Regions from separate parts of the Sphingobium sp. LF-16 genome, predicted to be linked through region 1. Evidence: riboswitches for the same ligand, from Rfam matches in the RefSeq annotation. Region 1 holds a riboswitch; the other holds the start of a gene.
What was found. Region 1 has a riboswitch for thiamine pyrophosphate ahead of DIZ22_RS00730 (TonB-dependent receptor). Riboswitches for the same ligand answer to the same signal wherever they lie in the genome.
Positions count from the first base shown of each region.

Region 2: another riboswitch for thiamine pyrophosphate. It lies ahead of thiC (phosphomethylpyrimidine synthase ThiC); the one in region 1 lies ahead of DIZ22_RS00730 (TonB-dependent receptor).

Region 1 is NZ_CP029335.1:139,573-155,307, forward strand. Features, by position in the region: gene lptD (LPS assembly protein LptD) at 1-2,113, opposite strand, end outside; gene DIZ22_RS00705 (leucyl aminopeptidase) at 2,293-3,738, shown strand; gene DIZ22_RS00710 (DNA polymerase III subunit chi) at 3,744-4,181, shown strand; gene ndk (nucleoside-diphosphate kinase) at 4,295-4,717, shown strand; gene DIZ22_RS00720 (hypothetical protein) at 4,999-5,637, opposite strand; gene DIZ22_RS00725 (glutathione S-transferase family protein) at 5,642-6,316, opposite strand; TPP riboswitch at 6,400-6,509, shown strand; gene DIZ22_RS00730 (TonB-dependent receptor) at 6,539-8,833, shown strand; gene DIZ22_RS00735 (phosphotransferase) at 8,836-9,978, shown strand; gene pnuC (nicotinamide riboside transporter PnuC) at 9,978-10,544, shown strand; tRNA gene DIZ22_RS00745 (tRNA-Cys) at 10,593-10,666, opposite strand; gene DIZ22_RS00750 (protein-L-isoaspartate O-methyltransferase) at 10,857-11,489, shown strand; gene DIZ22_RS00755 (TolC family outer membrane protein) at 11,515-12,942, shown strand; gene DIZ22_RS00760 (DUF2497 domain-containing protein) at 13,012-13,500, shown strand; gene DIZ22_RS00765 (S9 family peptidase) at 13,642-15,702, shown strand.
Region 2 is NZ_CP029335.1:3,879,623-3,895,357, forward strand. Features, by position in the region: gene DIZ22_RS18240 (hypothetical protein) at 1-332, opposite strand, end outside; gene DIZ22_RS18245 (hypothetical protein) at 346-528, opposite strand; gene DIZ22_RS18250 (transglutaminase family protein) at 525-1,430, opposite strand; gene DIZ22_RS18255 (circularly permuted type 2 ATP-grasp protein) at 1,427-3,910, opposite strand; gene DIZ22_RS18260 (transglutaminase family protein) at 3,914-7,258, opposite strand; gene DIZ22_RS18265 (hypothetical protein) at 7,588-7,791, shown strand; gene DIZ22_RS18270 (DUF805 domain-containing protein) at 7,941-8,297, shown strand; gene DIZ22_RS18275 (prolyl oligopeptidase family serine peptidase) at 8,369-10,465, opposite strand; gene DIZ22_RS18280 (hypothetical protein) at 10,488-10,772, opposite strand; TPP riboswitch at 10,882-10,989, shown strand; gene thiC (phosphomethylpyrimidine synthase ThiC) at 11,045-12,940, shown strand; gene DIZ22_RS18290 (DUF4160 domain-containing protein) at 13,035-13,268, shown strand; gene DIZ22_RS18295 (DUF2442 domain-containing protein) at 13,252-13,518, shown strand; gene DIZ22_RS18300 (hypothetical protein) at 13,713-13,961, shown strand; gene DIZ22_RS18305 (hypothetical protein) at 14,230-14,631, shown strand; gene DIZ22_RS18310 (hypothetical protein) at 14,660-15,319, opposite strand; gene DIZ22_RS18315 (hypothetical protein) at 15,461-15,735, opposite strand, start outside.

The DNA.
Region 1 (15,735 bases):
AGCCGTCGGCCGTGGTGCCCGGATCTTCCTGCGCGCCGGTAAGATCGATGACGGTCGAGCCGAACACCGACCAGAAGCGAGCGAACTGGATGCGGCCGCCCAGGCGCAGTTCCTCGCGGTCCTGCAGATCCTCCAGCGTGATATTGGCGTTGCGGTTGAGGCGCAGATAGCTGATCTGGGCATAGGTCTTCTTGCTGCCCACGGTCGCGTCGACTTCGTTCCGGCGGACCGCCAGATTGTCCTTGTCGACCCGGAAGCGCTGGGTGAAGCTGACGAAATCCTTGTAGCGGATGGTCCAGCGGCCGACGATGTCGGACATGCGGTCGGACAGGCCGGTGCCGTCGGGCAGGATGCTGGCGCGGTTGTCGAGCCGGTAGCTCTGGCCGACATTGGCGTCGAGCGTGAAGTCGGGCAGCGCCAGATTATATTCCAGGCCATAGGTGATGCGGCTCGAATCCTCGAACCGGTCATAGCCCGCGAAGCGGTTGAGCGCGAAGAGGTTGCTGTCCTCCAGATCGACCGACCGGGCATCCTCATTGGGCACCGACAGGTTGGCGAGGTGCGGCGAGGCGACGATCTGGATGCGTGGGGCGATACGCTGCACGCCGCCGAAGGCCTCACCCATGAAGGGCCAGCGCATGTCGACCGCGGCGGCGGCGATGCCGCGCGCCTTCCAGCCCGGATCGCCGGCATAGCTGATCGTGTCGGTCAGCAGATTGTCGCTGCTGTGATAGACGTCGCCGCGCAGATAGGTGGTGAAATTCACTTCCTGGCCAAGGCCCGTCAGCTTGCGCAGATTCCATTCGAACGCGGCAAAGGCGCGCTGGGTATCCTGCCCTTCGGTCCGGGTGATCGCCAGCGTATTGGCCTGGAGTTGCATCTGGCCGCCCAGCAGCGGATCCTTCATCCGCAGCCGATAATCCATGACCGGCAGGGCGATCGGCATCTGACCCTGGGGATCGTCGACACGCAGCGTCTGCACCGCCCAGCCGGCGAGCGAGAAATAGCTGTTCTCGCCGATCCGCTGGACGCCCAGGGTCGAACGCAGCCGGTCGTCGCGGCTGATGTCGTAGCGGCGCAGGAAGGTGCGGTCGGTGGCGACCCGGATCGATCCGTTGACGCTCCATTCAGGCGACAGCTGCATGCCGCCGCTGGCGTCGATCGCGCCGCGAATATCCTTTTGCGAATCGGTTGGCGTGATGCCGCTCGACCGGCTGCCATAGGTGGCATAGCCGGTGATCTGATAGGCACCGCGATCGTAGAGATGGCGGAAATTGCCTTCTATCATCGGCAGCGAATCGCTGTAGACGTGCGGCGTGACGGTCAGGTCGCGATTGGGTGCGAGCTTGAGATAATAGGGGACCGCGACCTCGAAGCCGTTGACCCGGTCATAACGGATATTGGGGACCAGAAGGCCGCTGCCACCATCGTCGCCGACCGGATGCGATAGGCCCGGCACCGGGATCAGCGGCAGGCCGAACAGCTCGACATTGGCGCGGGTATAGGAGACGCGCTGCTTGGTCGGGTCATACACGACCTTGACTGCGTTGATCTGCCAGGTCGGTTCCTTGGGGCAGCCGTCGCTGCCCTCCACCGGACAGCCGGTATAGGCGGCGTGGTGCAGCGTATAGACGCCATTGACCCGCTCGCCCTTGGTCGCGGCCATGCGGCCGCCCTTCTGGAGGACCAGCAATATATTGTCGACCGCGCCATCCTTGAGCGTATCGGTGACATCGAAGCGGTCGCCATAGGCGACGTTGCCGTCGGGATCGATCACCGAGACGGCGCCCTGCGCCTCCACCTTGCCGGTGTTGCGGTCCCACACGATCTTGTCGGCGCGCAGCCGGTTGCCGTCGCGCAGCAACTGGACATTGCCGGTGGCGGTCACGACCTGGCTGTTGGTGTCATATTCCAGCGTATCGGCGGCGAAGCCGATTTCCTGGTCATTGTCGGGCACCGGCGCGTCGGGCGCGCTGATCGGCGTCTGGGGCTCATTCAGCTTGGGCTCGGGCGCCTGTTGCGCATGGGCCAGCGGCGCCGCGAGCAGGCAGGACGAGGCAGCGCCGGCAAGCAGCGCCTGTTTGAACGACAGGGGAAACACGGAAATCTGCAAGCGTAGGGGCCTCTTTGTGGGCACTTCTGGTCCCTGCCTATCGCACTGCTTGGCCCGCGCCGCAATCGCTGCTCGCATTCGGGACGGCGGAAATCCGCCGAATGGCTTTGCAGAGCGGCAAAGCCGCACTATCTGGCTGAAACAAGAACGACACGGCATTCCAGAGAAAAGGCCCCCAGATGGACATCCAATTCAGCCCCACGCGCCCCCAGGTCGACACGTTGGTCCTTGCCGTGGCGAAGGGGACTGTCGACAGCCTGCCGCTTACCGCATCGGCCACGCTGGTCGCCGGCGCCGCCGCCGCGCGCTTCGCCGGTGAGGCGGGTGGCAGCGTCGAGAGCTTCGTCGAGGAAGGTGGCGCGGTGCTGCGCGTCCTGCTGCTGGGCATCGGCAATGGCAGTGCGGCCGACCTGGAGCGGGCCGGCGGCGCGCTGACCGCCAAGCTGTCGACCAGCGGCGCGACCCACGCAGCGGTCGAATTCCCGGCCGGCGTCAGTGGCGAGGATGCCGCCCGGCTGGGCCTGGGCGCACTGCTGCGCAGCTGGCGGATCGACACTTATCGCACGCGTCAGCCCGAAAAGGCCAAGCCGACGCTGGCGACCGTGACGATCGTCGCAAACGGCGCCGAGGCCGAATGGGCCAAGCTGTCGGCGGTCGCCGCCGGTGTCGCCTTCACCCGCGAGCTGGTGTCGGAACCGGCCAACATCCTCTATCCCGAAAGCTTCGTCGCGCGCTGCCAGCACCTGGCTGATCTCGGCGTCAAGATCACCGTGCTGGACCGCGCGGCGATGACGGAGCTGGGCATGGGCGCGCTGCTGGGCGTGGCGCAGGGGTCGGCGCGCGAGGCGCGGCTGCTGGCGATGGAATGGGACGGCACCGATGGGGCCGCCGAAAAGCCGGTGGTGTTCATCGGCAAGGGCGTGACCTTCGACACCGGCGGTATCTCGCTCAAGCCCGGCCCCGGCATGGAAGACATGAAGTGGGACATGGGCGGCGCCGGTGCCGTGGCGGGCGCGATGAAGGCGCTGGCCGGTCGCAAGGCCAAGGCGCGTGTCGTCGGCATTTGTGGCCTGGTCGAGAATATGCCCGACGCCAATGCCCAGCGCCCCGGCGACATCGTGACGTCGATGTCGGGCCAGACGATCGAGGTGCTGAACACCGACGCCGAAGGCCGTCTGGTGCTGTGCGACGCGGTGACCTGGGCACAGAAGACCTATGAACCCGAAGTGGTGATCGACCTTGCCACCCTGACCGGCGCGATGATGATCGCGCTCGGCAGCGAGCATGGCGGCCTGTTCGCCAACGACGACGCGCTGGCCGACGACCTGCTGGCGGCGGGCAAGACCAGCGGCGAGAAGCTGTGGCGCTTCCCGCTGTCGGAGGCCTATGACAAGCTGATCGACAGCCCGATCGCCGACATGAAGAATATCGGTCCGCGCTTCGCCGGCTCGATCACCGCTGCCCAGTTCATCAAGCGCTTCGTCAACGAAGGCGTGAAGTGGGCGCATCTCGACATTGCCGGCATGGTCTGGTCGGACAAGCCCGGCGCCACCGCCGACAAGGGCGCGACCGGCTATGGCGTGCGCCTGATCGACCAGCTGGTGGCCGACAAGTTCGAGCGCTGAAGCCGGTGCAGGTCGACTTCTACCAGCTGAGCCGCGATCCTGTGGAAGGGGTGCTGCCCGCGATCGCGGCACGCATCCTGGACATGGGCGCGCGGCTGCTGGTGGTGGCCGACGAGCCGGAGCGGCTGGCCCGCATATCGGCGGGCCTGTGGGCGGGGCCACCCGAAAGCTTCCTGGCCAATGGCCTGGCAGGCGACGGGGTGGACGCCGCCCAGCCGGTGCTGTTGGCGCAGAGCTGTGACGCTGCCAATGGCGCCAGGCATGTTGCGCTGGCGGACGGTGTATGGCGCGAGGAGGCGCTGGGCTTCGATCGCGCCTTCTATTTCTTCGATGCGGACACGATCGACGGCGCGCGGGCCAGCTGGCGGGCGCTCAGCAAGCGCGAGGGCGTGACCCCGCGCTTCTGGCGGCAGGAAGGCCGCAAATGGGTGCAGGGGCCGTGAACGCCCGGAAATAGGGACTTCTACCAAGCCCTCTCGCGCCCCTCTTGCGAAGTGATCCGGCCCGGTCTAAAGGGCGCGCAACTTTATTCCAACAATCCGGAGTTATGAGGGCCATGGCCGTCACGCGCACTTTTTCGATCATCAAGCCCGACGCAACCCGTCGCAACCTGACCGGCGCCGTCACCAAGATGCTGGAAGAAGCCGGCCTGCGCGTCGTCGCTTCCAAGCGCATCCGCATGAGCCGCGAGCAGGCCGAAGGCTTCTATGCCGTTCACAAGGAACGCCCCTTCTTTGCTGACCTGGTCGCCTTCATGATCTCGGGCCCGGTCGTCGTCCAGGTTCTGGAAGGCGAAAACGCCGTGACCCGCAACCGCGACATCATGGGCGCCACCAACCCGGCCAATGCCGACGCCGGCACCATTCGCAAGGAACTGGCCGAATCGATCGAAGCCAATTCGGTCCATGGTTCGGACAGCGAAGAAAATGCCGCGATCGAGATCGCCTATTTCTTCAAGCCCGAAGAAATCGTCGGCTAAACCCGACACCCGTCCCCGGACGAGCAAAAGGCCCGGCGCTCCCGCAAGGAGCGGCCGGGTTTTTTGTGGTTGGGGATGACGGATTTGGGTGGGAACAAGACATAGCCCCTCCCTTCCAGGGAGGGGTTGGGGTGGGTTGCGAGCGCAGCGAGCTTCTGCCCTATCGACCGTAGACCGCCGCTACGCGGCGCACCCACCCCCGGCCCCTCCCTGGAAGGGAGGGGAGTAGGAAACGTCCGCACTTGGTCGCTTGCGGCCTGCCTGAACGTGGCCGTGCGGCTCTAGCGTTTCGTCTGACGGGCCCAGCGGGTGTCGATCTTGGCCTGGGCGCTGGCGCCCTGGGCGTGACTGACCAGGGAGAGGCCGCGCAGGGTCAGTTTGTGGCCGGACAGCCATTTGCCGGCGATGCCATAGCCGATGTCGTAGACGGCGGAATCGCTGTGGGTGTCGCCATTGACGACGAACTGGGTGACGATGGTCACCGGCAGTTTCTCGTCGCCGATGCTGTCGTCGGGCAGCTTGGCGGCATTGCGCGCCTTTTTCAGCGCATCCTCGAACCAGCCGGCCTCGATCCGCGGTTCGCCGGTCGTGTCGACCGGGGCGATGCCGAGCGCCTTGGGGAAATGGATGGTCTGGCTCTGCACCAGCTGATCGGGATCGGCGGGCTTGAGCGTCAGGCGGCTGTCGCCATCGGCTGCGGCGTTGAGCACCAGCCGGGCGGCGCGGGCGGATGCCTTGCTGCTTTCGGCGGCCTTGCTGGCGCGTTCGTCCTTCTTGTCGGCCCAGTTGAGATAGAGGGTGAGGGCGGAGATCAGCACCGCCGCCACCGCCAGCAATTCGCCCAGCGTAATCCAGCGCCGGCGGATGCGGGCGGCTTCCTCCTTGCGGGTCTCCTGCTTGGCCTCGGGGCTGTCGCTCATCGGGTCAGGCCGTCTGTGGCGGGACTTCGAACTTGTCGATCACCCATTCCTCCGCCTGCGCCTCGCCGATCCATTCCTGCATCCAGGGATGGGCGATGATCGCGCGCATATAGGCTTCGGCAAAGCGGGCGACGGGCAGCTGATAGGTGATGAAGCGGGTCACGACGGGCGCGAACATCAGGTCTACGGCGCCGAACTCGCCGAACAGGAAGTCGCCCTCACCACCATAGCGGGCGCGGGCCTGGGCCCAGAGCTGCATGATCCGGCTGATGTCGTGAGCAACGGCCTCCGACGGCGGGACCGGGTCATAGATCTGGCGGATGTTCATGCTGTGCTCGCGGCGGAGCGCGGCGAAGCTGCTGTGCATTTCGGCCGCCATCGAGCGGGCCATGGCGCGGGCACCCGGATCGGTCGGCCAGAACTGGTCGCCCCCGGTCTTTTCATTGAGATATTCGACGATGGCCAGGCTGTCCCACACGACGATGTCGTCGCCATCCCACAGGATCGGCACCTTGCCGGAGGAGGGGGCGAACTCATCGCCCTCGCGACGCTTTTCCCATTCCTCGTCATAGAGAGGGACCACCACTTCCTCGAACGGAAGGCCGGAGAGCTTGCACGCCAGCCAGCCGCGCAGCGACCAGCTCGAATAGGCCTTGTTGCCAATGAACAGCTTCATCATGGCCATGTCTTAGCCGGGCGGGCTTCGATAAGTCGAGAGCCGATAGAGAGGGCTTTCCACTTCGCGTCGAACCGCCTAAGGGGCGGGCATCCCCGGGGGGCCGCTCATGCGCGGCTGAGAGGTGGTCAGCAGACCACGACCCGCTGAACCTGATCCGGCTGATACCGGCGTAGGGAGGGCAAGGCGGCAGGTCCGTCGTCCCTCCTGTGGAGTGGACGTGAAATGAAGACTGCCCGATTGCCCCATGTTGGAAGCGCCTGCCTGACGCTGGCCCTGTTGATGATCGCATCGCCCGCGATGGCGGAGGATGAACTGGACCAGTCGACCAATATCCAGGTCGTCGGCCATCCAGACCCCGAAGGCTTGCTGCCCGATCAGAGCGCGCCCAAGGCGGTCAGCGCGATCTCCACCGACTTCATCATCAAGCAGGCGCCGACGCTCAACGCCTTCCAGCTGGTCAACCTGCTGCCCGGCGCCAATGTGTCGTCCAGCGACCCCTATGGCCTGTCGGCATCGTCCAGCCTGACGCTGCGCGGCCTGGGCCAGGACCAGATCGGCGTATTGATGGAAGGCGCGCCGCAGAACGACATCGGCTATTATTATGCCTATCCCTCCCAATTCGCCGATGCGGAGAATGTGCGGCAGGTGATGCTGGCACAGGGCGCGGCAGATATTGACTCGCCGGTGGTCGCGGCGGCCGGCGGCCTGTTGTCGCTGACGCTGGATGATCCCAGGGCGGAGGCGGGCGGCCTCGTCAACCTGTCGGTCGGTTCCTATGACGAGCGGCGCGTCTTTGCGCGGATCGACACGGGACGGATCGGATCGACCGGGCTGAAGGCCTTCATTTCCTATTCCAACAACCGTGCCGACAACTGGCGCGGGGCGGGCCATGATCAGCGCCAGCATATCGACGCGAAGCTGCTGAACGAATGGGGCGAGGGCAACCGGGCGAGCATCGCCTTTTCCTTCAACGACGCCAAGACATCGACCTATCCCAGCCCCAGCAAGACGGACTGGGAAGCCTCTGGCCGCGGCTATAATTTCGACGAGACCTATAGCGAGGGGAACACCAACTACTGGCGCCTCTATCGCGCGCCGTTCCGCAATTTCTATGTCGCGGCGCCCGTCCACCTGAAGCTGAGTGACACGCTGAGCTTCGACAGCAGCGCCTATCTGCAGATGGGGCATGGCAATTCGCCCTATGGCACGCAGCTCGCCACCACCGGCAATTATCTGGGCACCGAGGAACTGACCCAGCCGATCGACCTGCCCGGTGCGGTCGATGGCGTCGCAACGGTGCTGGGCAACTGGACCGGCAAGCAGTTCCGCGTCGGCGACGTCAGCAAGCTGACGCTGCAGGCCGGCGCGCATCGGATCGTGGCTGGCCTGTGGTTCGACTATGGCACCGACCGGGTGACGCAATCCTATACGTCGATCGATGCCGATGGTCGGCCGGTCGACCAGTGGGGCTATCAGGACAAGGCGATCCGCACCGCCGACGGGCGGCTGCTCGCCTATGAGAATCAGCGCACCAAGACGGTCACCAAGGGCTTCTTCCTGTCCGACAGCATTGCGGTGACGCCCAAGCTGGGCATCGACATCGGCTTCAAGGGCGTCAACCTGCTGCGCAACGGCCGCAATTATCTGCCGGGCCCGCAGTCGACGGTGCGGATCGACAGCTTTGCCGCGCTGCCGCGGGCGGCGATCCATTATCAGCTGGACGACCGGCAGCAGCTGTTCGCCAACATCACCACCAATTTCCGCACGCCCAACGAGTTCGCGCTCTACAACAGCTATTATGGCGGCGAACTGGTGAGCCAGGGCACCAACGGCCTGAAGAATGAATATTCGATCTCGCAGGAACTGGGCTATCGCTATATCGGCCCCAGCCTGTCTTTTTCGCTGACCGGTTTCCATTATCATTTCCGCAACCGCCAGGTGGCGACGGTGATCGACAGCGGCGGCGCGCTGGTCAATTCGACCATCAATGCCGGCAGCCAGAACAGCTATGGCCTGGACGGCGAGATCGACTATCGCCCGGCCAAGGGGATGAGCATCTATGCCTCGGCCGAATATCTGCACACGCGGCTGAACGACGATCTGGCGATCAACGGCGATTATCTGCCGACCAGGGGCAAGCGGGCGGTATCGGCCCCCAGCTTCCAGTTCGCGCTGGGCAGCACCTATGATGATGGCCGGCTGTTCGGCAGCAGCGCGCTCAAATATGTCGGCCGCCAATATGCGACCTTCATGAATGACGAGAGCATCAAGGGCTATGCCACGCTGGACCTGTCGGTCGGCGTGCATCTGGCCGGGCTGATCGACGCGCAGGTGATGGACCTGCGCATCAACGCGATCAACGTCACCAATCCGCGCGTCCTGTCGGGCGTCTATTCGATCAGCACCAATGCGCAGGACACGGTCGGGCGTAACGGCACGCTGATCGCCGGTTCGGCGCCGACCTATTATGTCGGCAGCGGGCGCGCCGTGGTGGCGACGCTGTCGCGCGCCTTCTGACGATGAGCGCCGCCGCTCCGCATCTGGTCCATGGCATGGGGCTGGCGCTGGAGGCGCCGGCCTGGCCGGCGATCACGGCGGATGAGGCCGCGGCGGTGCTGGCCCACTTCCCTGACGCAGGCCGGCTGGCGGCGCTGGCCTGGCATTCGCCGCGCCCATTTTCGGCGGCGGCGCTGGTCGAGACGGATCGTGGCCCGCTGTTCCTGAAGCGGCATCACCAGCGCTTGCGGATGCCGGCGGCGCTGGCCGAGGAGCATGGCTATATGGCGCATCTGCGCGGTGCCGGGCTGGCGGTGCCCGATGTGCTGCGCGCCGCCGATGGCGCCGGCGCGATTGCCCTGGGCGAATGGAGCTATGAGCTGCATCGCCAGGCGCCGGGTATCGATCTTTATCGCGATCGCCAGTCCTGGACGCCCTTCCTGTCGCCCGATCATGCCTTTGCGGCCGGCGTCGCGCTGGCGCAACTGCATCGGGCGGCGGCCGGCTTCGCCGCGCCGGCACGCGGGCCGCATCCGCTGGTGTCGAGCTTCACCATATTGCCTGCCGTCGATCCGCTGGTCGCAGCGGACGCCTATGTCGCGGCGCGACCGGCGGTGGCGGCCTTCCTGGCGGATATGCCCTGGCGGTCGGAACTGGCGCGGCTGTTCGCGGCGCTGGGGGAGGGGCTGGCGCCGCGGCTGGCGGAGCAGCCTGCGCTCTGGACCCATAATGACTGGCACCCCTCCAACCTGCTCTGGTCGGCGGAAGGGGCGGTCAGCAGCATCTTCGATTTCGGCCTGTCGACCCGCAGCAGCGCACTGCATGATCTGGCCACCGCGATCGAGCGGACGGCGATTCCCTGGCTGACGCTGGATCAGGGCCGGCTGGCCGAGTCGGCGGATGTGGAGGGGGCGCTGGCCTTGCTGGCGGGCTATCGCAGTGTCCTGCCGCTGGCGCCTGCCGAGATCGATACGCTGCTGCGCCTGCTGCCGCTGGTCCATATCGAATTCGCCCTGACCGAGATCGACTATTTCTTCGGCATATTGGCCGATCGCGAAGGCGCGATGCTGGCCTGGCAGGCTTATCTGGTCGGCCATGCCGACTGGTTCCTGTCGGGGGCGGGGCAGGGCTTTCTGGCGCAACTTCGCGAGGGAGTGGCGGGCTGATGTCGATGCTGGAGATCATTGCCGTCATCATCAGCTTCCTCGGCATCTGGCTGACGGCGCGGCGGCATCTGCTGTGCTGGCCAGTCAACCTGATGGCCTGCGCCCTGTATGCCAAGCTGTTCCTGGACGTGCGCCTCTATGCCGACATGGTGCTGCAGGCGTTGTTCGGCATCGCCATCATCTATGGCTGGATCGGCTGGGCGCGGGGCAAGCGCGACGAGGGCGAGGTGCGGGTGGTGCCGCTGCCGCCGATGCGGGCCGCCAAGGGACTGGCGCTAGGCGCGATCTGTGCCGGCGCGATCGGCTGGTTCACCCATCATTATACCGATGCGGCGCTGCCCTGGATGGACTCGGCGCTGAGCAGTTTCAGCCTGGTCGCCCAATATTGGACGGCGCGGCGCCATGCGGCGAGCTGGCTGCTGTGGATCGCGGTCGACATTTTCTATGTCGGCATGTTCATGTTCAAGGGATTGTGGCTGACCGCCGGCCTCTATGCCGCGATGATCGGGTTGGCGGTACTGGGCTATTGGCGTTGGCGGCAGGCGATGCGTCGCAACACAGCCTGAACAGGGCTGCTGCCTTGGAATCGGCAGGAATTGCATCTGTCTGGAAAATGGAGGCCCGAGCCGGAATCGAACCGGCGTGCAAGGATTTGCAGTCCTCTGCGTCACCACTCCGCCATCGGGCCTTCCGTGCGGTGGAGGCGGCAAATGTCCGCCTTTGATCGCAAAGTCAAGCGCGGGAAGGCGAACAATCCCAAGAATCTCGCTCTCCATCGTGGAAAGCCGCTTGGCGCGGGGGAAATGCTGATTTAGAGGTCCGGTAATCCCCTAAGTGTATTGCATTGCCAATACAGTTGTGCCAAGCGAGGAACTATCGTGACCGAGCAGAACTTTTCTTCGATGCGGACCGCCATGGTCGAGAGCCAGCTGCGCACCAGCGCCGTGGACGATCAGCGCGTGATCGCTGTGATGGCGAAGGTGCCGCGCGAGGACTATGTCCCCGCCGAGCGCCGGGCCATGACCTATGTCGATCGCCCGATCCCGCTGGACGGCGACCGTGCGCTGAACCCGCCGCTGGTCACTGGCCGTCTGCTCAAGGAAGCCGATGTCCAGGCCGGCGAGAAGGTGCTGCTGATCGGCGCCGCGACCGGCTACAGCGCGGCGCTGCTCGCCGAGCTGGGTGCGCAGGTGACGGCAGTCGAGGTCGAGGGTGGCGCGGAGATCGCGGTGCCCGGCGTGACCGTGGTGCGTGGCCCGCTGGCCGCCGGCGCATCGGCCGGTGCGCCCTATGATGTTCTTTTCATTGACGGCGCGGTGGAGGAAGTCCCCGCTGCGCTCGTCCAGCAGCTAGTCGATGGGGGACGGGTGGTGACGGGCGTCGTCGAACGCGGTGTCGCTCGCCTGTGCAGCGGCCGCGCGGTGGCGGGCGTGCTGGGTCTCGCCAGCCTTACCGACATGGAAATGGTCGTGCTTCCCGGTTTCGCCGCGCCGGAGCAGTTCGTTTTTTGAGACAGGATAGATGACAGCAAAGCGTATGACCCTTCGGCGCCAAGCCGCTACAGCCTTGCTGTTGCTATCCTCCTCCATGGCAGGGGTGGCGCATGCCGAAACCCTGCAGGGCGCGCTGGCCAAGGCCTATCGCACCAACCCGACCCTGACCGCCGCACGCGCCGGTCAGCGGGCGACGGACGAGAATGTCCCGATCCAGAAGGCAGCGGGGCGGCCCACGGCCAATTCGCAACTCCAGTTCCAGGAACTGGTCATCCGCCCGTCGAACAGCTTCCTGGCGCCGCATCGGTCCGCCAGCGCCAGCGGCAGCATCGATGTGCCCATCTATTCCGGCGGCACTGTGCGCAACAGCGTGAAGGCGGCGGAAACGCGCGTCGAATCGGGCCAGGCGAATCTGCGCGGGACCGAGGCGAGCGTGTTCTCGCAGACGGTCGCCGCCTATATGGATGTGATCCGCGATATCGCGCTGGTGTCGCTCAATGCCGCGAATGTGAAGGTGCTGGAGGTCAATCTCCAGGCGACCAACGACCGGTTCGAGGTCGGCGATGTCACTCGCACCGACGTCGCCCAGTCCGAATCGCGTCTGGAACTGGCCCGCTCCGACCTGCAGCGCGCCGAATCCAACCTGATCACCAGCCGCGAAAATTATATCGCGATGGTCGGCGAGGCGCCGGTCGATCTGGAATCGCCGCCCGCTCTGCCGGGCCTGCCGGCCGATCCCGACAGCGCCGTGCGCGTCGCGCTGGCCGATAATCCCGATATCCTGGCTGCGCAGAAGTCGCGTGAGGCGGCGCGTTATGACGTGAAGGCGGCCAAGGGCGCCACGCTGCCGACCCTGAGCGGTTTCAGCCAGGGCAGCTATACCGACTATATGGACAAGGACATTGCGGCCAACAAGCAGGCGGCCGTCGGTGCGACCCTGACCATTCCCTTCTACCAGGGCGGTCGCCCGGCCGCACAGGTGCGCCAGAACCAGGCGCTCGAGTCGCAGGCGATCGAGCGGCAGATCGAGGTCGAGCGCGGCGTGATCTCGCAGGCGCGCGCCGCCTATGCCGCGTTGCAGGCGTCGCTGCGCACGATCCAGTCGAGCCAGAAGGCGGTCGATGCCGCCGAACTGTCGCTGGAAGGTGTGCGGGCGGAAAATTCGGTCGGCAGCCGCACCATCCTCGACATCCTCAATGCCGAGCAGGAATCGCTCAACGCCAAGGTCGAACTGGTGACCGCGCGCCGCAATGCCTATGTCGCCGGCTTCACCCTGCTGGCGGCCATGGGCCATGCCGAGGCCGACGATCTGGGCCTGGAAAGCGGCACCCTCTATGACCCGATGGTCAATTATGACCGGGTCGAGGGCAAGTGGTTCGACTGGGACTATGACGGCAAGCCCCAGGCGGTTTCGACACGTACCGTTGACACGCCGGCTCAAAACGCCAAAGTCGATGCCGCGCAGCCTTAACCGCTTGTTAACCTGAACAGGTAATCTTGGCGGAATAGGTGCGGAATGAAATTTGGACGGGAATTATCCATGGGTGACATGACCAAGGAACCCTCGATGGAAGAGATACTCTCGTCCATCAAGCGGATCATCGCCGAAGAGGGCGAGGACGCCGTTCAGGCCGCGCCGCAGCGCCGCCAGAAGACCCCGATCGACCTGAGCGCCGCGTCCCATGCGGTGATGTCGGCCGAGGTCGAGGAAGTGCTGGAACTGACCGACGAGATTCCGGTGGAGGAAGTGATGCCCGCGCCCAAGTCGACCCGCGCCGTGAAGGCCGTGGCCCCGTCCGAATCGGACGGCGACTCGATCCTGTCGGTGGAAAGCGAAGTGGCCGCGCGTCATTCGCTTTCGGCCCTGTCCACCATGCTGGTCAGCCCGCGCGAGGGCGAGGACAATACGCTTGAAGCTCTGGTCCGCTCGATGCTGCGGCCGATGCTTAAGGAATGGCTCGACGCGCGACTGCCCGCGCTGGTCGAGGACATGGTCGCCAAGGAAATCTCCCGCATCACCGGCCGCTGAGGCCGACAGGCCGGCGATCGCGCGCCGGCCTCTTGCCGGGGGCGTAAGGCGCGCCTAGACCACGGATCATCTCATCGACGCGCCCGGCCGTGCATTGCATGCGCCGGCACGCCGTGTTTTCGATCCGAGGGTGATTTTTCCATGAAACATATCCTGCTTGCCGGCCTTGGCGCACTGGCCCTGTCGCCGATGCTGTCGTCTGTGCTGGTGGCGCCGGCGGCTGCCCGTCCTTTCACGCCCAATGACATGGTGTCGCTGGACCGGGTGTCGTCGCCGACCGTGTCGCCGGACGGCAAGTGGATGGCCTATCAACTGCGCAGCACGGATCTCGCCAATAATCGCGGCCGCACCGACCTCTATCTGCTGGCAATCGACAAGGCGGGGCAGGCGCCCCGGCTGATCGCGTCGGTGCCCGACAAGAATGAGGCATCGCCGGTCTTTTCGGCTGACGGCAGCGCGCTTTATTATGTATCCAACGCCAGCGGCGACGATCAGCTGTGGCGCGCGCCGATCGCAGGCGGTCAGCCGGTGCAGATCAGCAAGGCGCCCGGCGGCATTTCCGGTTTCCTGCTGAACCCCCAGGGTGACAAGGTGGCGCTGTGGGCCGACCGGCCGGTCGGTGCGCGCACGATCGACGATGTGAAGGCGCCGACCCCGCCAAGCGCGGGCAGCGGCCGGGTCTATGACCAGCTGTTCGTGCGCCACTGGGATACGTGGAGCGACGGCCAGCGTTCGCAGATTTCCGTCATGCCGGTCGCGGGCGGCAAGGCGGTGTCGGTGATGGGCGGCCTGGTCGGCGACAGCCCGTCCAAGCCCTTTGGCGGGGCCGAGGAACTGGCCTGGAGCGCGGATGGCAAGACGCTGTTCTTCACCCTGCGCGAGGCCGGGCGGATCGAACCGCTGTCGACCAACCTCGACATTTTCAGCGTGCCGGCCGACGGCAGCGCCAAGCCGGTCAACCTGACCGACGCCAATGACGCGACCGACACGATGCCGCTAGTGTCGCCCGACGGCAAATGGCTGGCCTATGCCGCGATGAAGTGGCCGGGTTATGAGGCTGATCGGCTGGTCCTGATGCTGCGCAACATCGCTACTGGCGAGACGCGCGCGCTGACCGAGGGCTGGGATCGTTCGATCGGGTCGATCGCCTGGGAAACGCATGGCAAGGGGCTGCTGGTCACCGCCAATGACGTGCTCGACAATCCGGTGTTCCGGGTGGACGCCGCATCGGGCAAGGTGACGCGCCTCACCGAAAAGGGCCATGCCGGTAGCGTCGTGCCGCTGCCCGATGGCGGTTTCGTCTATGCGCTCGACAGCATCCAGTCGCCGGCCGATTTCTGGAAGATGCCGGCGAAAGGAAAGCCGGTGCGCCTGACGAATGTCAACGCGCAGAAGCTGGCCGGGGTGGACGATGTCTCGGTCCAGCGCTTCAGTTTCAAGGGCGCCAATGGCGACACGGTGTGGGGACAGATCGTCAAGCCCATGGCTGCCAAGGGCAAGCTGCCGGTCGCCTTCCTGGTCCATGGCGGGCCGCAGGGCAGCTTCAACGACAGCTGGTCCTATCGCTGGAACCCCAAGGCGTTCGCCGCCCATGGCTATGCTGCGGTGATCGTCGATTTCCATGGCTCAACCGGCTATGGCCAGGCCTTCACCGATGCGATCAACCAGGATTGGGGTGGCAAGCCGCTGGAGGATCTGAAGCTGGGCCTGGCGGCGGCTGCGGCGAAGGACGTCAATGTCGATGCGGGCAATGCCTGTGCGCTTGGCGCCAGCTATGGCGGCTATATGATGAACTGGATCGAGGGACAGTGGGCCGACGGCTTCAAGTGCATCGTCCAGCATGACGGCGTGTTCGACGCCCGCGCCATGGCTTATGAGACCGAGGAACTGTGGTTCGACGAATGGGAGCATGGCGGCCCCTATTATGAGAAGCCGGAGGAGTTCGAGAAATGGAACCCGGTCAATCATGTCGCCCAGTGGAAGACGCCGATGCTGGTCGTGACCGGCGAGAAGGATTTCCGCATTCCCTATACCCAGGGGCTGGCCGCCTTCACCGCGTTGCAGCGGCGCGAGATCCCGTCGCGCCTGGTCGTCTTCCCTGACGAGAATCACTGGGTGCTGAAGCCCAAGAATTCGCTGCAATGGTATGACGAGGCGCTGGGCTGGCTGGACCAGTGGACCGGCGCGGCCAAGGGGAAATGAGCCTTTAAGGGTCTGGCCCGGCCTGCTATATTG
Region 2 (15,735 bases), 830 kb from region 1:
ATGATCTGTCGTTCCGTGAGTTTTTGCTCTCGTGCCCACTGGATCAGGAACTCGGCCAGATAAGCGTTGATCGGTTCGTCACCCCTTGTCAGGCCGACGGAAAGGCGCAGGCATCCTTGCTCGTTAGGCGATTGTGACTGGATCGAGGCCCATAGCATATCTCGCAATGGCGCCATGGAGTCGGGGCTATCCCGCCGATCAAACGCCACCAATATATTTCGTTGCAGAGGACTGATCAGCGGCATGTGCCGATGCAGCGCACGAATAACGGGCCACGTCCTCGGCGCAATAGTCCCGGAATCGATCTCTTCGATGAGGGAGTCGGCGTTCATGGCGCCGTCCCAATCACTTCCCGCCCTGCGCCGCCGGCAGTTCCACCTGCACCTGCGTCGGGATCGGCGCGGCCATGATCGCGATCCCGGCGACGATCCCCAGCACGCCCCACACCCAGCGCTTCGCGCGCAAATCCATGACGCCGCGCGCCAGGCAGTAAAGGCCGGCCAGGACCAGGATGATGGCGGCGATCATGCGACTTCCTCTTTTGCCTTTTCGTCTTCTGGCACGACATCGACGGCAACGCTGATGCTCTGGCCCGATCCGCCGACGAACAGCCCGTCCATCGGCGCGACATCGGCATAGTCGCGGCCCATGGCGATGAACAGATGATCCTCGCCGGTGATGACGCCATTGGTGGGGTCGAAGCCGATCCAGCCGCGCGTCGGCCCGCACCACAGCATCACCCAGGCATGCATGGCATCGGCGCCGACCAGCCGGGGCATGCCCGGCGGCGGATAGGTGCGCAGATATCCGCTGACATAGGCGGCGGGCAGGCCAGCGAGGCGCAGCGCCACCACCATCACATGGGCGAAATCCTGGCACACGCCATGGCGCGCGGCAAAGGCGTCGGCCACCGGCGTGCCGGCATCGGTGGCGCTGGGGTCATAGGCGAAGTCCGCCTTGATCCGCTGCGCAAGTTCCCATGCCGCCGAGACGATCGGCCGATCGGGCGCCAGCATGTCGCCCGCCCAGCTGCCGATCGCGTCCAGCATCGGCGCGCGGGGCGAGGCATAGAGATATTGCGCGGGGGCAGAGGCGCTGATGTCGCGATCCGCCAGCGCCGCGCGCGCCACCATGGCGATGCTGGGATCGTCATCCTGCGGCAGGATCGGCGCGCCGCCCGCCACCCCGGCGCGGAACTGGCTCTCGATCGTCAATTGCCGCAATGGCTGGTCGATCACCAGTCGCTCGACATGCACCGGCCAGGCGCCCGGCCGCGCCTCGATCGACAGCGGCGCAGGATCGACGCTCAGGGCATAGTCGGCGGTCCATTGCCCGGCCCAGGCCATCGGCCGCAAGCGCAGATTGAAGCGGGCGACCCGCACCGGCGCGCCATAGCGCAATATGCTTCTGTGCCGGACATGGTAGATCATGACAGAAGCTCTGCGCCCTCGACCTTTTCCGTCTTGCGGACCTGCAGGAAATAGCGCTGGCCGATCGCGTCGGACAAGGCGAGCAGCCGGCTTTCGATATCGGTCAGCGCCGCCATGGTCAGCATGTCCCCGGTCAGCGGCGCCAGCGTCGCCGCCAGCGCGCCGGCCAGCCGCTGCGGTTCCTCCGGCATGCCATCACCGCGCAGCGTCGGCAAAGCGGCGACATGCTCGGCAATGCGCTGCGCCTGATAGGCGATCGATCGGGGATTCTGCGGCTCCAGCGCCACCAGATCGCGCACCGGCGGCAGCGACGGGCCGGTCAGATAGCGGTTGCGATAGCTGATCTGGCTGTCATGCAGGTCGAGCAGCACGGTCAGGTCGTCGGCCGTCGCCCAGTCGCTGCCCAGCAGCAAGGTCAGCCGGGATCCGGTGATCGCCCGCTCGATCCGCCGCCCCATATCATGGAAGCGCCAGCCCTCGGTGCGCGCCATATTCTCCGCCGCCAGGCCCGACAGCGCCGAAATCCGTTCGATCATGCGCGATGCCGCATCCAGCAGCGTCTCGGTCACCGCCCCGTCGAACGCCGGCAGCGGCAGGCGCACCAGCCGCCAGAAATCGGTCGCCAGCCGATCGCGCAGCCCCTCGCCGATATTGGCGACCACGCCCATCAGCGCGCGCACGCTGCCCGGCTGGCGCGCATCGCCCAGCGCCTGCGCGCATAGGGCACCGACCGGCTGCGCCGCGTTTCCGGTCGCGCCCCACAGCGCCAGCTGTCCCGCCAGCCGCGCCATGGTCGGCGAATCCGACGACGGCCCCATATCGACCTCGATCGATTCGCCGATGACCGCGCGGATCACCCGCAACGTCATTTCGGTCCGCTCGATATAGCGGCCCAGCCAGTAGAGATTGTCCGCCGCCTTGGTCGGCAACAGCCCGCCGATCCGCCGGATCGCCGGTGCGCCGCCATCGCCTAACAGCGTATCGGGCGGCACCGGCTGGCTGTCGATCACGCACATGTCCGCCGACATGTCGCCCTCGCCCATCAAGGCGGCGCGAATATCGCCATGCGCGGCCAGCCGGGCAAAGGCGCCGGGCATGATCCGCCATTGGCCCAGCCCATCGCGCGCCACGAACACGCGCAGGGTGAAGGGCAGGGGCGTCAGCCGCCCGCCGACGATCGCCGGGGTAGTGGACAATTTCACCACTTCCTGCCCGACATAGTCCATCGGCCGCCGCGCCATCGCCTCCAGCAGGGTGGCGCGCTGGTCCGCGTCCAGCGTCGATCCCTGCACCGACCGCGCCGGTCCAAGCCCCGCCGCATCCCGGTCGAATGCCGCCCCCACCAGCAACTCGTCCAGATGGCCGGTCACATGGCCGCGCTCGCGCTCCTGCCCGCACCACCAGGTGGCGATATTGGGCAGCAGCAATTCGGTGCCCAGCAACGCTTTCGCCAGTTGCGGCAGGAAGGCGGCAAAGGCGCGCGCCTCGATCACGCCCGCGCCCGGCCAGTTGCTGACCATCAACCCGCCGCGCGCGCAGGCATCATACAGGTCGGGCACGCCGATCCGCGATTCCCCGTCGAACGCCAGCGGGTCGAGGAAGCGGCTGTCCATCCAGCGCCACAGCCCGTCGATCCGCTTCAGCCCCTCGATCGTGCGCACGAACAGGCGCCCGTCGCTGACGATCAGGTCATCGCCCTCGACCAGCATCAGGCCCAGATAACGGGCCAGATGCGCCTGTTCGGCATAGCTCTGGTTGAACCGGCCCGGCGTCAGCAGGCCAATACGCGGATCGGCGCGCTGGCAATCGACCGCCAGGCCCCGGCGCAGGTCGGCGAAGAAGGGCGCCAGCCGCCGCGTGTTCATCGCGCCCAGCAGATCGCCGGTCGCGCGCGACAGCGCCAGCCTGTTCTCCAGCGCATAGCCGACGCCTACGGGCGTGCGCACCCGGTCGGCCAGCACCCGCCATTCGCCGTCCGGCCCGCGTCCCAGATCGGCAGCATAGAAATGGAGATAATGGCCACGCGGCGGCGCCGCCCCGGTCATCACCCGCCAATAATGCGGGCTGCCGGTCACCACGGCGGCGGGCAGCTTGCCCTCGCGCACCAGGCTCTGGGTGCTGTAGATGTCGCTGATCACCCGCTCCAGCAGCTCGGCCCGCTGCATCAGCCCCTGCTCGATCCGGGTCCATTCGCCAGCGCCGATCAGCATCGGGATCGGGCTCAGCGGCCAGGGCCGCTCCTGCTCGTCGCCGGTCAGGCGGAACGCCAGGCCCAGATCCTGCGCCTGCCGCTCGACATTGCCGGCCAGCGTCGCCGGATCGCCCTGTCCCTGTTCCGACAATCGATCCAGCATCGCCCGCCAGCGTGGCGCCATCTCTGCCGGCGCCCCGGCGAACAGGTCGCCGCCCGACGCGCGCGCCAGATAGTCGCCGGCCCAGCCGGACGCTTCGAGACCCGGCAGGACAGGCGAGTCGGTCATCGTCTAATATTCGGGATGCCTGAACCGAAGGTCCAGCGTCATCGGAAATTCGCTTGGGGGCTCGGCCGGCGGCATGTCGACGGGGCCGGGCGTATGGCCATGATCCTGGAACCGCGCCTTGCGCCGCGCCTCCGCCTCATAGCTGTTGATCGGCACATCGTCATAATTGCGCCCGCCCGGATGGGCGACATGATAGACGCAGCCGCCCAGCGACCGCCCGCTCCAGCTATCGAAGATATCGAAGGTCAGCGGCGCATTGGCGGGCAGGTTGGGGTGCAGGCAATTGGCCGGCGCCCATGCCTTGTAGCGCACGCCGCCCACCGCCTCGCCCGGCACGCCCGTTGGCGTCATCGGCACCCGCCGGCCGTTGCAGCTGACGATATGGCGCCCGGCGACCAGGCCGGACACGCGCACCTGCAACCGCTCGGTCGAACTGTCGACATAGCGCACCGTGCCGCCGATCGCGCCGGTCTCGCCCAGCACGTTCCACGGCTCCAGCGCATGGCTGATTTCCAGCCCGACGCCGCCGGCCTCCACGCTGCCATGCACCGGGAAGCGGAACTGGCGCTGCGCCTCGAACCAGTTGGGATCGAAATCATAGCCCGCCTGGCGCAGGTCGTTCAGCACTTCCAGGAAATCGGCCCAGACGAAATGGCCCAGGAAGAAACGGTCGTGCAGCGCCGTGCCCCAGCGCACCAGATTGCCCTGCTGCGGCTCGCGCCAGAACCAGGCGGTCAGCGCGCGCAGCAGCAATTGCTGGGCCAGGCTCATCTGCGGGTCTGGCGGCATCTCGAACCCGCGAAACTCGACGAGGCCCAGGCGCCCGGTCGGGCCATCGGGCGAGAACAGCTTGTCGATGCAGATTTCGGTGCGATGGGTGTTGCCGGTCACATCTACCAGCAGGTTGCGGAACAGCCGGTCCACCAGCCAGGGCGGCGGCAGCTTGTCCGCGCCGTCACGCACCGGATTGGGCACCTGCGCCAGCGCGATCTCCAGCTCATAGAGGCTGTCGTGCCGTGCCTCGTCGATGCGCGGCGCCTGGCTGGTCGGGCCGATGAACAGGCCGGAAAACAGATAGGAGAGGGAGGGGTGCCGCTGCCAGTAGAGGACGAAGCTCTTCAAGAGGTCCGGCCGGCGGATGAACGGGCTGTCGTTCACGCTTGCCCCGCCCAGCACCAGATGATTGCCGCCGCCGGTGCCGACCGACCGGCCATCGACCATGAACTTGTCGGCGGTCATCTTCACTTCGCGGGCATCCTCATAGACGCCCTGCGTGATCGCCACCGTTTCCGCCCAGCTTGTTGCCGGCTGGATATTCACCTCGACCACGCCGGGGTCGGGCGTCACCTTCAGCACGTTGACGCGCGGGTCGGACGGCGGGGCATAGCCCTCGATCCGCACCGGGATGCGGGTCGCCTCGGCCACCTTCTCGACCTCAGCAATCAACTCCAGATAATCGTCCAGCGTCTTCACCGGCGGGATGAAGACCGACAGGAAATTGCCGCGCGGCTCGACCGTGACGGCGGTGCGCACGGCGCCTTCGATGAACACCTGTTCCTGCCGGTCCTGATGCTCGGCCTGCGCCACTTCGGACCGCTCGAACCGTTCCGCCGGCGCGCTGGTTTCGGCTTCCGCCTCGGCACGATAATCGGCCAGCGGTTCACGCGGTTCGCTCGTGTCCTGCGGGTGGATATAGGGAAAATCGGACGGTGGCACATAGGGCAGGGTGCCCAGCGGCAGGCGGTATCCCAGTGCGGAATCCCCCGGCACCGCGAACAGCGCCTTGCGCCGTACCTTCCACACCTCGCTCTGCCAGCGCGGCGCACTCGCCTGCGTCTGCCAGCGCTGGATCGGCAGCACATAGCCGACCGTCTTGCTAAGGCCGCCCTCGAACGCGCGCACCATCCGGCTGCGCTCCTCGGGATTGTCGAACTTGGGGTCGCCCGGCTCGGTATTGGCGGGCAGTTCCGCCTCCTTCACCGACCAGGCCAGCGCATCCTCATACACCGGCTGGACGAAATCCGTCTCAACTCCCAGCCCGTCCGCCATGGCGGTCAGGAAGCGGCCGGCATCCTCGGCGGTAATGGTCGTATCGCCCGCCTCCGGCTCGCCCGCGATCAGCCCGGCATCGCGCCAGATCGGCACGCCGTCCGCCCGCCAGTAGATGGAATAGCCCCAGCGCGGCAGGCTTTCGCCCGGATACCATTTGCCCTGGCCATGATGCAGCAGCGCGCCCGGCGCAAAGCGGTCGCGCAGCCGCCGGATCAGCCGGTCGGCATAGCCCGCCTTGGTCGGCCCGACCGCATCGCCATTCCATTCGCCCGCCTGCGGGTCGTCGACCGCGACGAAGGTCGGCTCGCCGCCGGTGGTCAGCCGCACATCCTGTGCGATCAGGTCCGCGTCCACCTGTTCGCCCAGCGCCATCAGCGACGCCCAGCGCCCCTCGGTAAAGGGCTTGGTGATCCGTACCGCCTCGGCAATGCGGCTGACATTCATCGCAAAATTGAAATCGACCTCGGCCGGCTCGGCCATGCCGCTGATCGGGGCGGCGGACCGATAATGGGGCGTGGCGCAGAGCGGGATATGCCCTTCGCCCGCGAACATGCCGCTGGTCGCATCAAGCGCGATCCAGCCGGCGCCGGGCACATAGGCTTCGGCCCAGGCATGCAGGTCGACCACATCCTGGGTGACGCCCTTGGGCCCCTCGATCGGCTCGACATCGGCAACCAGCTGGATCGAATAGCCCGACACGAAACGCGCGGCAAAGCCGAGGCGTCGCAGCAGCTGCACCAGCAGCCAGGCGGAATCGCGGCACGATCCGGTGCCGATGTCCAGCGTCTCCTCGGGCGTCTGCACGCCGGTTTCCATGCGGATGACATAGCCGATGCGCTGCTGCAGCTTGCTGTTCACATCGACCAGGAAGTCGATCGTCCGGCCCTCGAACGACGCATGCTGCGCGACCAGCGCCTCGAACAACGGCCCCTGCGCCTCGACATCATAATAGGCCGCCAGGTCCGTCCCCAGCGTCTCGTCATAGGTGAAGGGGTAATTTTCCGCATAGGGTTCGACGAAGAAGTCGAACGGGTTGATGATATCCAGATCGGCCAGCAGGTCGACCTCGATACTGAAATGATCGACCGGATCGGGAAAGACGATCCGCGCCAGCCAGTTGCCGTGCGGGTCCTGCTGCCAGTTGAGGAAATGGTTCGCCGGCTCGATCTTCAGCGCATAATTGGGGATCTTGGTGCGACTATGCGGCGCGGGCCGCAATCTTATCACTTGCGGACCCAGACGGATCGGGCGGCTATAGCGATAGGCGGTCAGGTGGTGCAGCGCGGCCTTGAGCATGATGCGATCAGAAACCACGCTTTGCTGCAATGCAATGCGAAACTGTCGCCTCGACAAAGATTCTCGCAATTTCCGTTCGCGTCAGCCCCGGCCATCCCCTCATTTAACCGACGTCATCCCGGACCCTTCGACAGGCTCAGGGCAGGCTTGATCCGTGATCCATTCGGCGCTTTCGCGCGGGTGTAACGCCGAATAGATCCTAACTTCCGTCAGGATGGCGCAGGTCGAGATTGGCAGGGAGCGACCATTTTTTGCCGGTCGATAGGCTTCAAGGCCTTCCTGATAGCGGACATCAAGCGATAAGGCTAAAACGGCGGAAGGAGACCACCATGCCCACCGTCGAAGTGTTTGAAAAAGATGAGATGACACCCCTCTTTCAAGGCGATTTCTCTTTTTTGCCCCGGATAGGGGAATACATCTCCAAGGATGCGGGAGGGTATTTCGACTACTACAATGTGGTTGAGGTCTGGCATCGCGAAGAGGGCGCAACTGGCGTCTTTCGAGCGTGCATTCGTGTTGAAATCAACGACTAGGCCATAGCCGGCGATAGGCAGCATACGACCATTTTTAGACGTTCTCGAAAAATAAGGAAATGTCCGAAAACAGCCATCTGCTCCGGCATCATAGCCGTACGGTTTCATAGGTGATATGCGGACGATAAATTCGACACGTGGAGATTGACTTGAAAGCATTCGCAGAGCGCTCCCGCTACCGCCCCGCATCGGCAGCGCTGTTCGTGATGTCCTATATTGCTCTGGCTGGAATTTTCGCTGGAGTTCCTAGCTGGCTTTGCTTTCTAATCGCTGCGGCCGCTTGGATCGCTTTGGCAACCATTACTCTCCATCGTCTGCGTGATAGTGGGCTCTCGGGCGCATGGATTTTATTGATGATCCTGAAATTTGGTGTCGGTCCTGATTGGCACCTTTCGGATTATGTGACGATGGATATCGGCGGCTCCATTCTCGCATGCGTGCCAATCATTCTAGGCTGGATTTTCCCTGCCAAGCATAACGGCAGCTATAGCTCTTCAGCGAACTGAAACCTGACTTTCCGCTACCCACCCATCCCGGCCATTCGGTCCGCACTGGATTTGTCCACGCGGCCTGGCCCCTATTTCCCCTCCAGCCTTTGGCTGAAATAGACCATCTGCATCGCCTGCAACCGCGCACCCTGTTCGATATCGGCGTCGCCCGAATGGCCGCCGGCGGTGTCCTCGTAGAAGAGATAGGGCAGGCCATAGTCCTTCAACCGCGCGGCGAACTTGCGCGCATGCTGCGGCCCGACCCGGTCGTCCTTGGTCGTGGTCCAGATATAGGGCGTGGGATAGGCCACATCCTTGCGGATATTGGCATAGGGCGAGATTGTCTCGAGGAACGCCTTCTCCTCCGGCACCGACACGCTGCCATATTCATCGACCCAGGATGCGCCGGCGGCGATCTGTTCATAGCGGATCATGTCGAGCAGCGGCACCTGGATCACCACCCCGTTCCACAGCTCGGGATGCTGGTTGAACTCCACCCCCATCAACAGCCCGCCATTGGACCCGCCATAAATGCCGAATTTCTGCGGGCTGGACAGTTTGCGCGCAAAGATATCCTGCGCCACCGCCGCGAAATCATCATAGATGATCTGGCGCTTGGTCTTGAGGCCCGCCTCATGCCAGGCCGGGCCGAACTCGCCGCCGCCGCGGATATTGGCCAGCACGAAACTATTGCCCCGCTCCAGCCACAGCTTGCCGGTGATCGCGGCATAGCTGGGCGTCATCGGCACCTCGAAGCCGCCATAGGCGGTCATGATCGTCGGCGTGCTGCCGTCGGGCGTCATCCCCTTCTTGTGGACGATGAAATAGGGAATTTTGGTTCCGTCGGTGGACGTCGCCTCAAATTGTTCGACCACAAGGCCCGCCGCATCGAACCGCGCCGGCATCGCCTTGACCTGTACCGGCTTCGGGTCGGCCGCGTCCATCGCCCACAATGTCGTCGGCGCCAGGAAGCCCGCGACGCTCAGATAGACCTGGTCGCTCTTGTCGGATGCGGCGACCGTGCTGATCGTCGCGTTGTCGGGCAGGTCGACCGGCTGCGCGGTCCATCCCGTGGCCCCGCGCGCATAGACCCGCACCCGCCCGCGCACATTGTCGTTGAGGCTCAGCACGACCCGATTCTTCGTCGCCACCACCCCGTCGATCGACTGGCGCGGCGTCGGCGCGAACAGGATTTCGGGGGTCAGCACGCCGCCATCCTGCAAGGCTTTCAGCGCCACGCTCGCCAGCGCGCCCGCCGGCACGGTCACGCCGCCGCTAGTCCATTCCTCGCTGGTCTGGATCAGCACCTGCCCGTCGACCATGCCCTGCAACTGGCTTTTGGCCGGCAGCGCCAGCCGCTTCGTCCCCTGCGCCGTCAGCAACCAGGTCTCGTTGCCGAAGAAGGTGACGCCGCGAAACAGGAAGGCGGCCCGATTGCCCTGCCCATCGCTCAGCAGGATGGGCATCGACATAAGCTGGTCGCTCGCCGCGCCGCGAAACACTTCCTGCGCGTCGTCCAGCTTCTGCCCGCGCTTCAGCGTCTTGACGACAAAGGGATAGCCCGACTTGGTCAGGCTGTCCGCCCCCCAGTCGCGCGACAGGAGGAGCGTATCCTTGTCCAGCCACACCGCATTCTGCTTGGCGTTGGGAATGTCGAACCCGCCCGGCACGAATGTGCCGTCGACCAGGTCGAACTCGCGCAGCCGCACCGCATCCTCGCCGCCATCCGATAGCGCCAGCAGCGCGATCCGTTCCTCGGGGTCGAGGATCACTGCGCCCTTCCAAACCCATTTCCTGCCTTCCGCCTTGGACAGCGCATCCAGGTCCAGCACGGTCGTCCAGCTCGGCGACGCCGACGCATAATCGGCCTCGGACGTATAGCGCCATACGCCCTGCGGATGGTCGGCATCGCGCCAGAAATTATAGATGCGGCCATGGATCAGCATCGGCATCGCGATCCGGTCCTTGGCCGATGCGATCGCCAGCGCGTCTTTGAAATAGCCGGCATAACGCGGATCGCCCTGCAGCGTGGCGACGGTCGCCTTGTTCTCTGCCTCCACCCACTGCATCGCGCGCGGCCCGGTCCAGTCCTCCAGCCAGACGAACGGATCGTCGGCCGGAGCGGGGGCGGGCGCGCCAGCGCCGGTCAGCAAGGCAGCAGAAACCATCGTCAAAAACCTCTTCATTGCGCCCCCCCCTTTGTTGTCCTCAATCCCGCGCGAGCTGGCCCTTCAGATAGCGCCGCCGCAACACCGCGCCCGCCACCAGCAAGGGCAGCGACGCGGCACAGGCGATCAGCCCCAGCAGCATCGGTGACCAGCCCATCAGGCTGTGGACGCCAAAGGCCGAGGGCAGGATCAGCAGCAGCGCCCCCAGCGTCAGCAGCCACAGCCCCCAGCGCCGCGGCCGTACCGCCACCATCCGCATCTCGTGCCGCAACGCCTTGCGCCGGGCCTTCTCGGAATCGGGATGGGGTGGGGCGCTGTTCTGCACGATCGGCCTCTTGCTGGATATTCTTCCAGTTATGGTCTCCATCGCCCCGGCGCAAGGCGATCGGCTCGCGAGGGGCTTCCCCTGCCGCCGCGCTTGCGCTATCCATTGCCCATATCCCCGGGGGACCGTCCGCAGACGGTTGAGAGGCGGCTTTGTGGCCGCGACCCGCTGAACCTGATCCAGTTGACACTGGCGTAGGGAGGGAAGCGCGTCGTGCCACTCATCCCGTGACACCACCCGCACTCTCTCTCCGCCTGAAGGAGAGAGACAATATGGCAGATGTCCCCGCCCGCACCGAAATGCGCGTCACGACCGGGCCCATTCGCGGCTCGAAGAAGATTCATGTCGGCCCGCGCAAGGTCGCCATGCGCGAGATTCATCTGGAGCCGGGCAGCGGCGAGCCGCCGGTCCGCGTCTATGACACCTCCGGCCCTTATACCGATCCGGATACGCATATCGACATCATGGCCGGCCTCCAGCAGCTTCGCCGCGACTGGATCCGCGATCGCGGCGATGTCGAGGAATATGACGCGCGCGAGATCAAGCCGGAGGATAATGGCCTGAAAGGGCCGGACCGTTCGGGCGGCGTCCAGCCCTTCCCGAACGTGGTGAAGCGCCCGTTGCGCGCCAAGCCCGGCGCCAACGTTTCCCAGATGCATTATGCCCGCCGCGGCATCATCACCCCGGAAATGGAATATGTCGCCGAGCGCGAGAATCTCGGCCGCGCCCGCCTCGCCGAATATGTCCGCGACGGCGAAAGCTGGGGCGCGTCGATCCCCGATTATGTGACGCCGGAATTCGTGCGCGATGAAGTCGCCCGTGGCCGCGCGATCATCCCGTCGAACATCAACCACCCGGAATCCGAGCCGATGGCGATCGGCCGCAATTTCCTGGTGAAGATCAACGCCAATATCGGCAACTCGGCGGTCGCCTCCGATGTCGCCTCCGAAGTCGACAAGCTGGTCTGGTCGATCCGCTGGGGCGCCGACACGGTGATGGACCTGTCGACCGGCCGCAACATCCACGACACGCGCGAATGGATCATCCGCAACTCGCCCGTGCCGATCGGCACCGTCCCCATCTATCAGGCGCTCGAAAAGGTCGGCGGCATCGCCGAAGACCTGACCTGGGACATTTTCCGCGACACGCTCATCGAACAGGCCGAACAGGGCGTCGACTATTTCACCATCCATGCGGGCGTCCGCCTCGCCTATATCCCGATGGCGGCGAAGCGCGTCACCGGCATCGTCTCGCGCGGCGGATCGATCATGGCGAAATGGTGCCTGGCGCACCACAAGGAGAGCTTCCTCTACGATCATTTCGACGAGATCACGGAGATCATGAAGGCCTATGACATCGCCTATTCCCTGGGCGACGGCCTGCGCCCCGGCTCGATCGCCGACGCAAACGACGAAGCGCAATTCTCCGAACTCTACACGCTGGGCGAACTGACCCACCGCGCCTGGAAACAGGATGTGCAGGTGATGATCGAAGGGCCGGGCCATGTGCCCATGCACAAGATCAAGGAGAATATGGAAAAGCAGTTGCAGGTCTGCGGCGAAGCGCCCTTCTATACGCTCGGGCCGCTCACCACCGACATCGCGCCGGGCTATGACCATATCACCAGCGGCATCGGCGCGGCGCAGATCGGCTGGTATGGCACGGCGATGCTCTGCTACGTCACGCCCAAGGAGCATCTGGGCCTGCCCGACCGCGATGATGTGAAGGTCGGCGTCGTTACCTACAAGCTTGCCGCCCACGCCGCCGACCTTGCCAAGGGGCATCCGGCCGCCAAGGTCCGCGACGACGCGCTCAGCCGCGCGCGTTTCGAGTTCCGCTGGCGCGACCAGTTCAACCTGTCCCTGGACCCCGACACCGCCGAACAATATCATGACCAGACGCTCCCGGCCGAAGGCGCCAAGAGCGCGCATTTCTGCTCGATGTGCGGCCCCAAATTCTGCTCGATGAAGATCACACAGGAAGTGCGCGACTTTGCCGCCAAGAAGAACCAGCCCGCTGACGGTTTCCTAGAAGCCGGTCTCACCGGCGCGGAAGTCGCCGAAGCCAGCAAGGCCGCCGCGTTGAAAGGCATGGAAGAGATGAGCAAACTCTTCAAGGAAACCGGCAGCGAACTCTATATGGGCGCCGGCGGCAGGGAGCATGATTGAGGCTTTGGCACCCGGTAACTTTCTCGATTTTACCGGGTGATCCGCTCACCGCTTCATTATAGATGGTTCGGCATCCTATGGGGAACCGTGACCGATGCCGACCATCTTGCGCCTCGATGGCTATCGCTTCTATTTCTACAGCCACGAACCCAATGAACCGCCCCATGTCCATGTCGACAAGGGCGGTGCTTCGATCAAGGTCTGGCTAGACCCTATATCCCTCGCAAGGAACACCGGCTTTCGTCGCCAGGAGATAAATGGCATAATCACGATGGTGGAGGCCCATCGGGCGCGCCTGCTGGAGGCTTGGCATGAATATTTCGGCTAGGATCACCGACGAACGTGTTGCCGATGTTCGCTGCGATGCGGATAGCCTGATCGTCGACCTGATGGACGGTCGGACCATCTCTGTCCCCCTTGCCTGGTATCCACGCCTTGCCAGCGCGACACCCGATCAGCGTGCCGTTTGGGAAGTCGCCGGTGGTGGCTATGGCATTCATTGGCCGGATATTGACGAGGATCTCAGCACGGAAGGATTGCTCCGGGGAGCGCCTGCGCCGGTACACCATGCTCGGTAAGCCTTCAGACTATGCCGAGTTTGCGGCAGCAATGCTGCTGGCCGAGCGGATCATGTGTGAAGATCGCGTCATATTATGCGTGTGGGCGAACTAGCGCTTCGGTTCCGCCAATATCCCCTGTCCTACACGGCGATCCTCTGATCTACCCTGGGGAATGACACAGTCCATCCCCGCCCGCGCAGCCCGCGCCGGCCATCTTCACCCCCGCCCGCTGGACCCCGGTCCGGCAGCGGACCTTCCTGACCGCCCTCTACCAAAGCGGCAGCGTGGCGCAGGCCGCGCGCATGGTCGGCATGTCGCCGTCCAGCGCGCATCGCCTGCGCCGTCGCCTCGCCGGCACGGCCTTCGACCGGGACTGGGGCAACGCGCTGGCGCTCCATGCCCAGGCGATGGCCGACCCGATCGCCACCCAGCTTCGCCCCCAGGCCGCGACGCGGCGCTGAGGCATATCGGTGCAGAACAGGTGCAAAGCTGTCGCGTCACCGGGGCATCATGGGCGCGTTATGCGTCGCCCCGGTGGCGCGTTCTGATGCAGAGCAGGCGCGTGGGTGACGCGCGGCCGGTGCAAAAGCGGCGCAAATCGCCCGAAAAGGCCGATAACGCTGTGAACTTCGGGCGTGACCCTGCGCCCTTCGTCCGTGCCGCCTTGCGGGATCACGGAAAATATGAGAACAAATAACGAACATGATTCGTCCTCAGGGGAGGAAGTCCATGGTTCATCGTCTCGCTTCGTTATTGCCGCTGCTGCTCGCCGCGATCATCGTCGGCGTGCCCGATCCGGCAGCCGCCAAGCCCGATTTTGCCCACGTCACCACGCGCGAACAGGCGGAGGCGCTGGTGGCGACCGGGGCGCTGGTGCGCATCTATCTCTTCCCGATCCGTCTGGGCGGGCCGAGGCGCAAGGCGAATATCAGCTATGTCCCACCCGAAGCGGGCGCCGCGCTCGACCAGATTAGCGGCACGCTACAGCGCTTCACCCGTGAGGGGCTGGTCGATCAGTTGAGGATCATACCCGAATATCGCGGCTCCAGCTTCGTGCCGACGCGCATCAACATGCATGCCACCCATAGCGGGCAGGAGGGCGGCTTCCATCCGAGCATCGCGATATGGTGACGGTCGACGCGCAGCAGGCGCCGCCGGTTCAGGCTTCCAGCATGCGCAGGGTGCGGCGCTTCTTCCAGTCGAGCACCACCTGGATGCGCATGCTCCAGCTGCCGTCCCAGTCGACCGCCAGATCATGCGCGTCGAGCTGGGCGGCGATCCGCCGGCCGATGTCGAGCGCCGCCGCCTCGCCCGCTGCGCAGGCACCGTAATTGAGGTAGAGCGCCTCGCCCTCCACCGCCGCCTCGGTGTCCTGCATGTGGAAAAAGGCATAGCCCTCGGCCGGACGCCCTTCGCCGATCGCTTCCTCGATCTCGTCCCAGATCTCGATCGCGCCGCAACTGCCGCAGCAGGTGAAATTCTGCCGCGCGATCACGCCCTCCGCCTCCAGCGCAGCAAAGGCCGCGTCCAGCCGGTCGCAATCGGTCATGTCGGGCCAGGCCTTTTCGGCGGCATTATGCTCGGCCAGCGCCTGACGCAGCGCGGCCGATGCCTCGCGGCGCAGGGTCGGGCCGGGCAGTTCCTCGACGAACGTGTCGTGGGCGGCGGTCAGGATCGCGTCATCGTCATGAAATCCCCCGGCGACGTCGCGCCAGACCTGGTCGCGCAGCGCGGCGAGCGGATCATAGGGGGGAAGGGCGGGTTCTTGCTCGGGGGCGTTGGTCTTGCCGAAGATTCGATTCCACAATGCGCCGAACATGCGTTTGCCTGCCTCCCGCGATGCACTTTACTCCGCCCAACATGGCGTGGCTTCGGGCAAAGGAAAAGGGGGCATTTGACCCATGAATCGCGACAGCTTCACGGTCCACCGCAGCGATGCCCCCAAATGGCCTGCCGATCCTTATGGCGCGGGTTCCAGCACCACGTCCCAATGATCTTCCGTCACCGCCATGCGCTTGGCCTCCTCGGCATCGAACGCCGCCTTGTCGGGGAACATCCGCGCCTTGGCCGCCGCCATCGCCGCCTTGTATGCTTCGCCAGCGCCCACGCCGTCGGCGCCATGCTTGTAGACGATGGTGGTGCGCACGTCCCACCGCGTGCTGCCGCCCATATGGGTGAAGGGCATCTCGACCGTGACTTCGCTGATATAGCCCTGCCGCATCATCTCGCGCAGCA